One region of the Streptomyces sp. NPDC014870 genome, then DNA from elsewhere that is predicted to be linked to it. Evidence: riboswitches for the same ligand, from Rfam matches in the RefSeq annotation. Region 1 holds a riboswitch; each other region holds the start of a gene.
The links. A riboswitch is a leader RNA that binds a small molecule or an ion and turns the genes downstream of it on or off. The one in region 1 is predicted to bind thiamine pyrophosphate.

Region 1 (3,269 bases):
CACGGCGAGGACGACGCCGACGGCGACGAACTGGACGATCGTGAGCACGGCGGCCGTCGTCAGGTCGAACCGGTCGACCGTCTGCCGGTAGATCTCGGTCTCCAGAGTGGAGTACGCCGGTCCGCCGAGGATCTGGACGACGGCGAAGGAGCCGGCGGTGAAGAGGAACACCATCAGCGCCGCCGCGCCCACGGCGGGCGCGAGCGCCGGCAGCGTCACCGTCCGCCAGGCGGTGAACCGGGAGGCGCCGAGGACACGGGCGGCCTCCTCCTGGCGGGGGTCGAGCTGCGCCCACAGTCCGCCGACGGTCCTGACGACCACGGCGTAGTTGAAGAAGACATGGGCGAGGAGGATGGCCCAGACGGTGGTGTCGAGGCGGACGCCCCACAACTCGTCGAGCAGCCCGCCGCGGCCGACGAGGGCGAGGAAGGCCGTACCGACCATGACGGTCGGCATCACGAAGGGGACGGTGACGACGGCGCGCAGCAGCCCCTTGCCGGGGAAGTCGAAGCGCGCGAAGACGTACGCCCCCGGCAGGGCGATCAGCAGGGTCAGCGCGGTGGAGGCGAGCGCCTGCCAGAGGGTGAACCAGAGGACGTCGAGGATCTCCGGCCGGGTCAGCGTCTCGCCGAACCGGCCGAACTCCCACGCCCCGTCGACGCGCAGCCCGCGCTCGACGATCGAGGCGACGGGCCACGCGAAGAAGAGCGCGAAGAAGGCGACGGGCACGGCCATCAGGCCGAGCCGCGCCGCGCTTCCCCGGCGGTCGGGGACTACTTCAGAACGGTCGAGGACCACGACTGGATCCACTGGTCACGCTTCTCGGCGATCTTCTCGGGCGCCATGGTCTGCGGCTTGTCGATCACCACACCGTGCTTCGTGAACAGCTCGGGCAGCTGGGCGCCCTTCGTCACCGGGTTGACGAACATCTGCAGCGGCATGTCCTCCTGGAACTTCTTGGAGATCAGGAAGTCGATCAGCGCCTTGCCGCCCTCGGGGTTCTTCGCCCCGTTCAGCAGTCCGGCGAACTCGATCTGCCGGAAGCAGGTGCCGGTGGAGACCCCGGTGGGGGCGTCCTTCGGCTGCGGGTCGGCGTAGAGGACCTCGACCGGCGGGCTGGAGGCGTAGCTGACGACCAGCGGCCGGTCGCCCTTGGCCTGCTTGCCGCCGGCGGAGCCGGAGAACTCCTGGTTGTAGGCGAGCTCCCAGCTGTCGACGACCTTCACGCCGTTGGCCTTGAGCTTCGTCCAGTAGTCCTGCCAGCCCTCGTCGCCGTACTGGGCCGCGGTACCGAGCAGGAAGCCGAGGCCCGGGGAGGACTTCTCGGGGTTCTCGACCACGAGCAGGTTCTTGTACTCCGGCTTGGCCAGGTCGTCGAAGGTCTGCGGGGGCGCGAGCTTCTTGTCGGCGAAGTACTTCTTGTCGTAGTTGACGCAGATGTCACCGGTGTCGATCGGGGTGACGCGGTGCTCCTTGTCGAGCTGCGTCTCGGGGGCCACCGCGTCCAGACCCTTCGCCTCGTACGGGACGAAGATCCCGTTGTCGAGCGCGCGGGAGAGCAGGGTGTTGTCGACGCCGAAGAAGACGTCTCCCTGCGGGGAGCCCTTGGTGAGGATCTCCTTGTTGACGGCGACGCCCGCGTCACCGCTCTTGAGGACCTTGACGGTGAAGCCGGTCTGCTTCGTGAACTCCGCCAGGACCTCCTTGGAGGCGTTGAAGGAGTCGTGACTGACGAGGGTCACGGTCTTCGGCGTGGGCTCACCGCTCTTGCCGGCCGCGTCCCTGATGTCCTCGGTGCCGCAGGCGGCGAGGGTGGTGACGCCCAGCGCCGCGGCGATCGCGGCGGCGGCCATCTTCTTGGTGCTCACGGAAATTCCTCCTGGGTGTGACCAGGAAGAGACGCGGCCCTGCCCACCGGAGGGTGGGCAGGGCGCAACAGCTTGAGTTGCGACCGAACTTCCTACCCAGAATGACCTGGGCGAGGTTCAGAGGGTCTGCGGTCCGTGACCGCACTCTCAGCGCTGTGGCGCTCCCCTGTCGGAATATGGAGATGTGTTCGAGCACAGACTACAAGGTCAGCGCTCCGAGGCCGCCAGCTGTCCACAGGCACCGTCGATCTCCTGCCCACGGGTGTCACGGACCGTGACGGGCACGCCGTGGGACGCGATGGCCTCGACGAAGGCCTTCTCGTCCTCGGGCCGGGAGGCCGTCCACTTCGACCCGGGTGTCGGGTTCAGCGGAATCAGGTTCACATGGACCCGCTTGCCCTTGAGCAGCCGCCCGAGCAGGTCGCCCCGCCAGGCCTGGTCGTTGATGTCCCGGATGAGCGCGTACTCGATGGAGATCCGGCGGCCGGACTTCTCGGCGTACTCCCACGCGGCGTCGAGGACCTCACGGACCTTCCAGCGCGTGTTGACGGGCACGAGGGTGTCCCGCAGCTCGTCGTCGGGAGCGTGCAGCGAGACGGCGAGCCGGCACTTGAAGCCCTCGTCGGCGAAGCGCAGCATCGCGGGCACGAGGCCCACGGTGGAGACGGTGATCCCGCGCTGCGAGAGCCCGAGCCCGTCCGGCTCGGGGTCGGTGAGCCGGCGGATGGCGCCGACGACCCGCTTGTAGTTGGCGAGCGGCTCGCCCATGCCCATGAAGACGATGTTGCTGAGCCGCGCCGGCCCACCGGGCACCTCACCGTCACGCAGGGCGCGCATGCCGTCGACGATCTGGTGCACGATCTCGGCGGTCGACAGGTTCCGGTCGAGCCCGGCCTGCCCGGTGGCGCAGAACGGACAGTTCATCCCGCAGCCGGCCTGCGAGGAGATGCACATGGTGACCCGGTCCGGGTACCGCATCAGCACGGACTCGACGAGCGTGCCGTCGTGCAGCTTCCACAGGGTCTTACGGGTGGTGTCGTCGTCGCACGAGATGTGCCGGACCACCGACATCAGGTCGGGCAGCAGCTCCCCCTGCAGCTTCTCGCGCGAGGCGGCGGGGATGTCGGTCCACTCGGCGGGGTCGTGGGCGTACCGCGCGAAGTAGTGCGTGGACAGCTGCTTGGCGCGGAACGGCTTCTCGCCGATCGCGGCGACGGCCTCCTTGCGCTCGGCGGGCGTGAGGTCGGCAAGGTGCCGCGGCGGCTTCTTGGCTCCGCGGGGCGCGACGAAAGTGAGTTCTCCGGGCTTCGGCATGGTCCTACCAGTGTCGCAGAGGAAACGCGAAGGGCCCGCCGTCCGGGGACGGCGGGCCCTTCGAGCACGAACACGCAGGTCAGGTGG
Region 2 (3,269 bases), on a different contig from region 1:
CAGGGCGACGAGGACGCCGTCGTCGAGCCAGAGGACGGACCAGGAGGCGTCGGCCGGGTCGCCGCGACGGACCAGCGCGGCGGCCGAGCCGTGGTGGCCGGCGTACTGCACGAAGCGGCCGAACTGCTCGGACCAGAAGTACGGGACCGGGTCGTAGGCCTGCGGGGCCTCGCCGATGATGTCGGCCGCGACGGTCCGGGGGCCCTGGAGGGCGTTGTCCCAGTGGTGGACGAGGAGGCGGGCGCCGTAGCGGGCGGAGGGGAAGGAGGCGCAGTCGCCGACGGCGTACACGTCGGGCAGGGAGGTGCGGAGCCGGTCGTCGGCGGTGACGGAGCCGTCCGCGCCGAGGGCGATGCCGGAGCCGGTGAGCCAGCGGGTGGCGGGCCGGGCGCCGATGCCGACGACGACCGCGTCCGCGGGCAGCCGCCGGCCGTCGGCCAGGACGACCGTGCCGGGTTCGACGGAGTCCACGCGCGCGTGGGTGAGGAGTTCGGCGCCGCTCTCCTCGTACCAGCGCGCCATCGGGGCGGCGACCTCGGGGGGCAGCGCTCCGGCGAGCGGGTGCTCGGCGGCCTCGACGACGGTGACGGCGCATCCCGCCTCGCGCGCGGCGGTGGCGAACTCGGCGCCGATCCAGCCGGCGCCGACGACCACGATGTCGTGGCGGCGCTCCAGGACGGGCTTGAGCCGGGCCGCGTCGTCCAGGGTGCGCAGCAGGTGGACCCCGGGCACGCCCTCGGTGCCGGGCAGGGTGACCGGTTCGGCGCCGGTGGCGAGGACCAGGACGTCGTACCGGACGGGTCCGGCCTCCGTGTCGATCTCGTGGTCGTCGGCGCGCAGGCCGGTCACGTCGAGGCCGAGCCGCAGCTCGATGGAGAGCGCCTCGAAGTCGACGTCGAAGGCCGAGTCCTCGGCCTTGCCGAGGAGGACCGCCTTGGACAGGGGCGGGCGGTCGTAGGGCTGGTGGGGCTCGGCGCCGATGAGGGTGACCGGTCCGGTGAAGCCCTGTTCGCGCAGGGCGACGGCGGTCTGCACCCCCGCCATCCCGGCGCCCACGACGACGACGCGCTGCTCTTCCCGCTTCTGCTCGCTCACTCGATCACCTTAACTATCTGACGCACCGTCAGGAAGACAGCTGCTCCACGACGCTGGTGCCGGAGCCCTCCTGGGACTCCCATGCCCAGCTCTCCTCCAGTCGAACGCGTCCGTCCGGCAGCTCCACCACGAGGGAGACGCAATGCCCGGAAGAGGTCGTTCCGTCCCGCTTCAACTGCACGTACCGGAAGTCGAGCCGGTCCCCCGCGCGCGTGCCGACGAGGTTCCCCCGCACCACGTCACCGCCCGCGTACTCGGCCCAGATCCTGCCGTCCTCCTCGTGGTACGTGAACCTGGTACGCGTCCCGACCTGGCCGGGGGCCTGGTCGGCGACGGGGGCGAGGACGAGGCCGTCGAGAGATCGAGCCACGAGTGAGGCTCCCTTACTGGGCGTCGGGGGCTGGGGTTAGGCTGACCGTCAACGTAGAGCACTCGCGGGAGCCCGGACGCACCGGGCTGAGAGGGAGGCTGGCCGGCCTCCGACCGTACGAACCTGATCCGGGTCATGCCGGCGAAGGGAGGGGCTGGACGCCCATGTCGCGTACACGCAGCACCCCGGACGTTCTCGTCGTCGGGGGCGGCATCATCGGCCTGGTCACGGCCTGGCGGTCCGCGCAGCGCGGACTGTCCACGGCGGTCGTGGACCCCGAACCGGGCGGCGGGGCCGCCCGGGTGGCGGCCGGGATGCTCGCCGCCGTCACCGAACTCCACTACGGCGAGGAGACCCTGCTCGCCCTCAACCTCGCCTCCGCGCAGCGCTACCCCGCGTTCGTCGCCGAACTCCAGGAGGCCACCGGACACGATGTCGGCTACCGCGCCTGCGGCACGCTGGCCGTCGCGCTCGACGCCGACGACCGGGCGCATCTGCGGGAGCTGCACGCCCTCCAGATCCGCTCCGGCCTGGAGTCGGAGTGGCTCAGCGGGCGCGACTGCCGCCGTCTTGAGCCGATGTTGGCTCCGGGCGTGCGCGGCGGACTACGCGTCGACGGGGACCACCAGGTCGATCCGCGCCGGCTCGCCGCCGCGCTCGTCACCGCCTGCGAGCGGGCCGGGGTGGTCTTCCACCGGAGCCTCGCCGCGAGCCTGACGGTGGTGCGGGACCGCGCCACGGGCGTGACCCTCGCCGACGGCTCCGCCCTGGAGGCGGACCAGGTCGTGCTGGCCGCCGGCAGCCTCAGCGGCCGGCTCGCGGGCGTCCCGCCGGAGGTCCTGCCGCCCGTCCGTCCCGTCAAGGGACAGGTGCTCCGGCTCACCGTGCCGCCCGCGTTCGCGCCGTTCCTGTCCCGGACCGTCCGGGCGGTCGTGCGCGGCAGCCACGTCTACCTGGTGCCGCGCGAGAACGGAGAGCTGGTCGTCGGCGCGACCAGCGAGGAGCTGGGCTGGGACACCACCGTCACGGCGGGCGGGGTGTACGAGCTGCTCCGCGACGCCCACGAACTCGTCCCCGGCCTCACCGAGCTGCCGCTCACCGAGACCCTGGCCGGCCTGCGTCCCGGGTCGCCCGACAACGCGCCGCTGCTCGGCCCGACCGCGCTCGACGGCCTGCGGCTGGCCACCGGGCACTACCGCAACGGTGTCCTGCTCACCCCGGTCACCGGTGACGTCATGGCCGCGTTCCTCACCACCGGCGTGCTTCCGGACGAGGCCCGCCCCTTCACCCCCCGCCGCTTCTCCCCCGTACGACAGGAGCAGCCCGCATGACCGCCCCGCAGACCACCGTCTCCGTCAACGGCGAGGCGCGCGTCCTCGCCGCGCCCACCACCCTCGACGCCCTGGTCACCACGTTGACGGCGGCGCCCACCGGCGTCGCGGCGGCCGTCAACGAGACCGTCGTACCCCGCAGCCAGTGGTCCGCGACCGTCCTCGGCGAGGGCGACCGGGTCGAGGTCCTCACCGCCGTACAGGGAGGCTGACCGCCATGTCCGACGACACTTTCCTCCTCGGCGGTACGGAGTTCTCCTCCCGGCTGATCCTCGGCACGGGCGGCGCCCCGAGCCTGGAGATCCTCGAACGCTCCCTCGCCGTCAGCGGCACCGAGCTGACCACCGTCGCCATGCGGCGGCTCGACCCGACCGTGCGCGGCTCGGTCCTCTCCGTCCTGGAGAAGCTCTCGATCCGCGTCCTGCCGAACACGGCGGGCTGCTACACGGCGGGCGAGGCGATCCTGACCGCGC
Region 3 (3,269 bases), on a different contig from region 1:
CGTCCGACAGCGCGTCGTCCCACTCCTGAGCCCCCGCGTGCCCCTTGGCCAGGTCGGCCGCGTGCGCCGCGATCTTGTACGTGATGACACCCGTCTTCACGTCGTCGCGGTTGGGCAGCCCCAGGTGCTCCTTGGGCGTGACGTAGCAGAGCATCGCCGTACCCCACCAGGCGATCATCGCGGCGCCGATGCCCGAGGTGATGTGGTCGTACGCGGGCGCGACATCCGTGGTCAGCGGGCCGAGCGTGTAGAACGGCGCCTCCTCACAGATCTCCTGCTGAAGGTCGATGTTCTCCTTGATCTTGTGCATCGGGACGTGCCCGGGGCCCTCGATCATCGTCTGCACGTTGTGCCGCTTGGCGATCGTGTTCAGCTCGCCGAGCGTGCGCAGCTCCGCGAACTGCGCGTCGTCGTTGGCGTCCGCGATCGAGCCGGGGCGCAGGCCGTCGCCCAGCGAGTACGTGACGTCGTACGTCGCGAGGATCTCGCAGAGCTCCTCGAAGTTCGTGTAGAGGAAGTTCTCCTTGTGGTGCGCGAGGCACCAGGCGGCCATGATCGAGCCGCCGCGCGAGACGATGCCGGTCTTGCGACGGGCGGTCAACGGGACGTACGGCAGCAGTACGCCGGCGTGGACCGTCATGTAGTCGACGCCCTGCTCGGCCTGCTCGATGACGGTGTCCTTGTAGATCTCCCAGGTCAGCTCCTCGGCCTTCCCGTCGACCTTCTCCAGGGCCTGGTAGAGCGGCACGGTGCCGATCGGCACGGGAGAGTTGCGCAGCACCCACTCGCGCGTGGTGTGGATGTTGCGGCCGGTGGAGAGGTCCATGACCGTGTCGGCGCCCCACTTGGTCGCCCAGGTCATCTTCTCCACCTCCTCCTCGATGGAGGAGGTGACGGCGGAGTTGCCGATGTTGGCGTTGACCTTCACCAGGAACCGCTTGCCGATGATCATCGGCTCGATCTCCGGGTGGTTGACGTTGGCCGGAAGCACGGCCCGCCCCGCCGCGATCTCCTCCCGTACGACCTCGGGGGAGACGTTCTCGCGGATCGCGACGTACTCCATCTCCGGGGTGATCTCGCCCCGGCGGGCGTACGCGAGCTGGGTCACGGCCACGCCCTCGCGGCCCCGGCGCGGCAGCCGCGGCCGGCCCGGGAAGACGGCGTCGAGGTTCTTCAGCCCGCCGCCGCGCGGCGAGGTGTGCTTGATGCCGTCGTCCTCGGGACGGACCGGGCGGCCCGCGTACTCCTCGGTGTCGCCCCGAGAGATGATCCAGTTCTCGCGCAGCGGCGGCAGGCCCCACCGTACGTCGGTGTCGATGGTGGGGTCGGTGTACGGACCGGACGTGTCGTACAGCGTCACGTCCTTGCCGTTGGTGAGGTGCACCTGCCGGACGGGCACGCGGATGTCGGGGCGCGAGCCCTCGACGTACCCCTTGTGCCAGCCCGGCTTGCGCTCGTCCTGGCCGTCGTTCTCGCTGGTGGCAGGCGTGCGTGCATCCTGAATGGTCATGAGACCGATCTCCCTACGCCGGCATTACCCGGTAACAGGTTCGGCGGTCGGCGCAGCCTCTTCCCGTACGTACGTCCAGTACGCGTGTACGGTGATCAGCGCCCTCTCAGCCCGGTGCTCCGAGCTCCCGCGTGTGCAAAGGTGTCACCACGCTAGCGTCAATCCGGCCGTGCTGAACAGTGGGCCCCCACCGTTCTTGCGATGATCGGTCGGTGACTTCCGAGCAGCAGACCCCAGAACCCGACCGTCATGACGGCCCTGCCACCCATGGCGACGCGGGTCACGGGCACGGTCATACGCACAGTCATGGGCCTGCCGCGCCCGTCTCCCGGCATCTGCGCAGGGTCATCGCGGCTGTCCTGATCCCGTTCGCCACGGCAGTGGTGGTCGGGCTCGTGGTGCTGTGGCCGGGCGGCGCCCCGGAGCACGAACGCACCGGCGTCGGCTTCGACCGGCAGACGTACCAGGGCAAGGTCGTCTCGGTGGAGAAGGTCGACTGCCAGGATGTGAACGCCGCTCAGGTCCCGCCGACCGGCGACACCTCCACACCCCAGGGACGCGAGGCGGTCAACGCCCAGCAGGGGGAGTGCGAGAAGGCGACGATCGAGGTCACGAGCGGTCCGGACAAGGGCCGTACGTTCACCGAGATCGTGCAGCCGGACGCGCCGCGCCAACTGGACGAGGGCCAGGGAGTGGTGGTGGCGTACGCGCCGGACGCTCCGCGTGATCTGCAGTACTCGGTGACGGACGTGAACCGCAAGGTGCCGCTGGCGGTGCTCGCCCTGATCTTCGCCGTGGCGGTCGTGCTGGTCGGCCGGATGCGCGGGGTGATGGCGCTGATCTCGCTCGCCGTGAGCTTCCTGCTGCTGACCTTCTTCATCCTCCCGGCGATCCTTCAGGGGTCGAATCCGCTGGTGGTGGCGGTGGTCGGGTCGAGCGCGATCATGCTGATCGCGCTCTACATGTGCCACGGCCTGTCCGCCCGGACCTCCGTCGCGGTGCTCGGGACCCTGATCTCGCTGCTGTTGATCGGTCTGCTCGGCTCGTTCTTCATCAGCTGGGCCTCGCTGAGCGGCAACACGGACGACAACACCGGCCTGATCCACGGCCTCTACCCGGACATCGACATGTCCGGTCTGCTGCTCGCGGGCATCATCATCGGTTCGCTCGGTGTCCTCGACGATGTGACGGTGACCCAGACCTCGGCGGTGTGGGAGCTGCACCAGGCCGATCCCCGGCTGGGCCCGCGGGGGCTGTACCGGGCAGGCATCAGGATCGGCCGGGACCACATCGCGTCCGTGGTGAACACGCTGGTCCTGGCGTACGCCGGCGCGGCGCTGCCGCTGCTGCTGCTCTTCTCCATCGCGCAGAGCAGCGTGGGGACCGTGGCCAACAGCGAGCTGGTCGCTGAGGAGATCGTCCGCACACTGGTGGGGTCGATCGGTCTGGTCGCCTCGGTGCCGGTCACGACCGCTCTCGCCGCGCTCGTCGTCTCGGCGGACCGGCCGGGCGGACCTGGCACGCCGGGCGGACCGGGTCGACCGGGTGGGCTGGGCCGAGCGGGCGGGCTGGAGAAGCGTTCATCCAAGGGCGGGCGGCGGCGCCGGGCGAAGTAGCCGGGGGTCGGCCGCCGGCCTCGGTGACCGGGTCCGTCCGGAACCGTCCGGGACCGCCGGCCCCGGACCGGTCAGCCGGCGTTCTCCTCCGCGAGGATCCGACCGAGCGCCGCCTCGAGGTTGCCCTCGAAGTCGCCCAGTGT

Region 2: linked by a shared signal. The riboswitch ahead of thiO (glycine oxidase ThiO) and the one ahead of ACF09C_RS16135 (thiamine ABC transporter substrate binding subunit) in region 1 are both predicted to bind thiamine pyrophosphate.
Region 3: linked by a shared signal. The riboswitch ahead of thiC (phosphomethylpyrimidine synthase ThiC) and the one ahead of ACF09C_RS16135 (thiamine ABC transporter substrate binding subunit) in region 1 are both predicted to bind thiamine pyrophosphate.

What each region holds. Positions count from the first base shown of each region.
Region 1 is NZ_JBIBWQ010000005.1:119,227-122,495, forward strand. It holds gene ACF09C_RS16130 (ABC transporter permease) at 1-735, opposite strand, end outside; gene ACF09C_RS16135 (thiamine ABC transporter substrate binding subunit) at 774-1,853, opposite strand; TPP riboswitch at 1,940-2,046, opposite strand; gene rlmN (23S rRNA (adenine(2503)-C(2))-methyltransferase RlmN) at 2,076-3,182, opposite strand.
Region 2 is NZ_JBIBWQ010000004.1:282,355-285,623, reverse strand. It holds gene ACF09C_RS13790 (NAD(P)/FAD-dependent oxidoreductase) at 1-1,044, opposite strand, end outside; gene ACF09C_RS13785 (hypothetical protein) at 1,124-1,465, opposite strand; TPP riboswitch at 1,520-1,632, shown strand; gene thiO (glycine oxidase ThiO) at 1,630-2,796, shown strand; gene thiS (sulfur carrier protein ThiS) at 2,793-3,008, shown strand; gene ACF09C_RS13770 (thiazole synthase) at 3,014-3,269, shown strand, end outside.
Region 3 is NZ_JBIBWQ010000003.1:208,049-211,317, forward strand. It holds gene thiC (phosphomethylpyrimidine synthase ThiC) at 1-1,510, opposite strand, end outside; TPP riboswitch at 1,504-1,651, opposite strand; gene ACF09C_RS09505 (YibE/F family protein) at 1,723-3,126, shown strand; gene ACF09C_RS09510 (SsgA family sporulation/cell division regulator) at 3,198-3,269, opposite strand, start outside.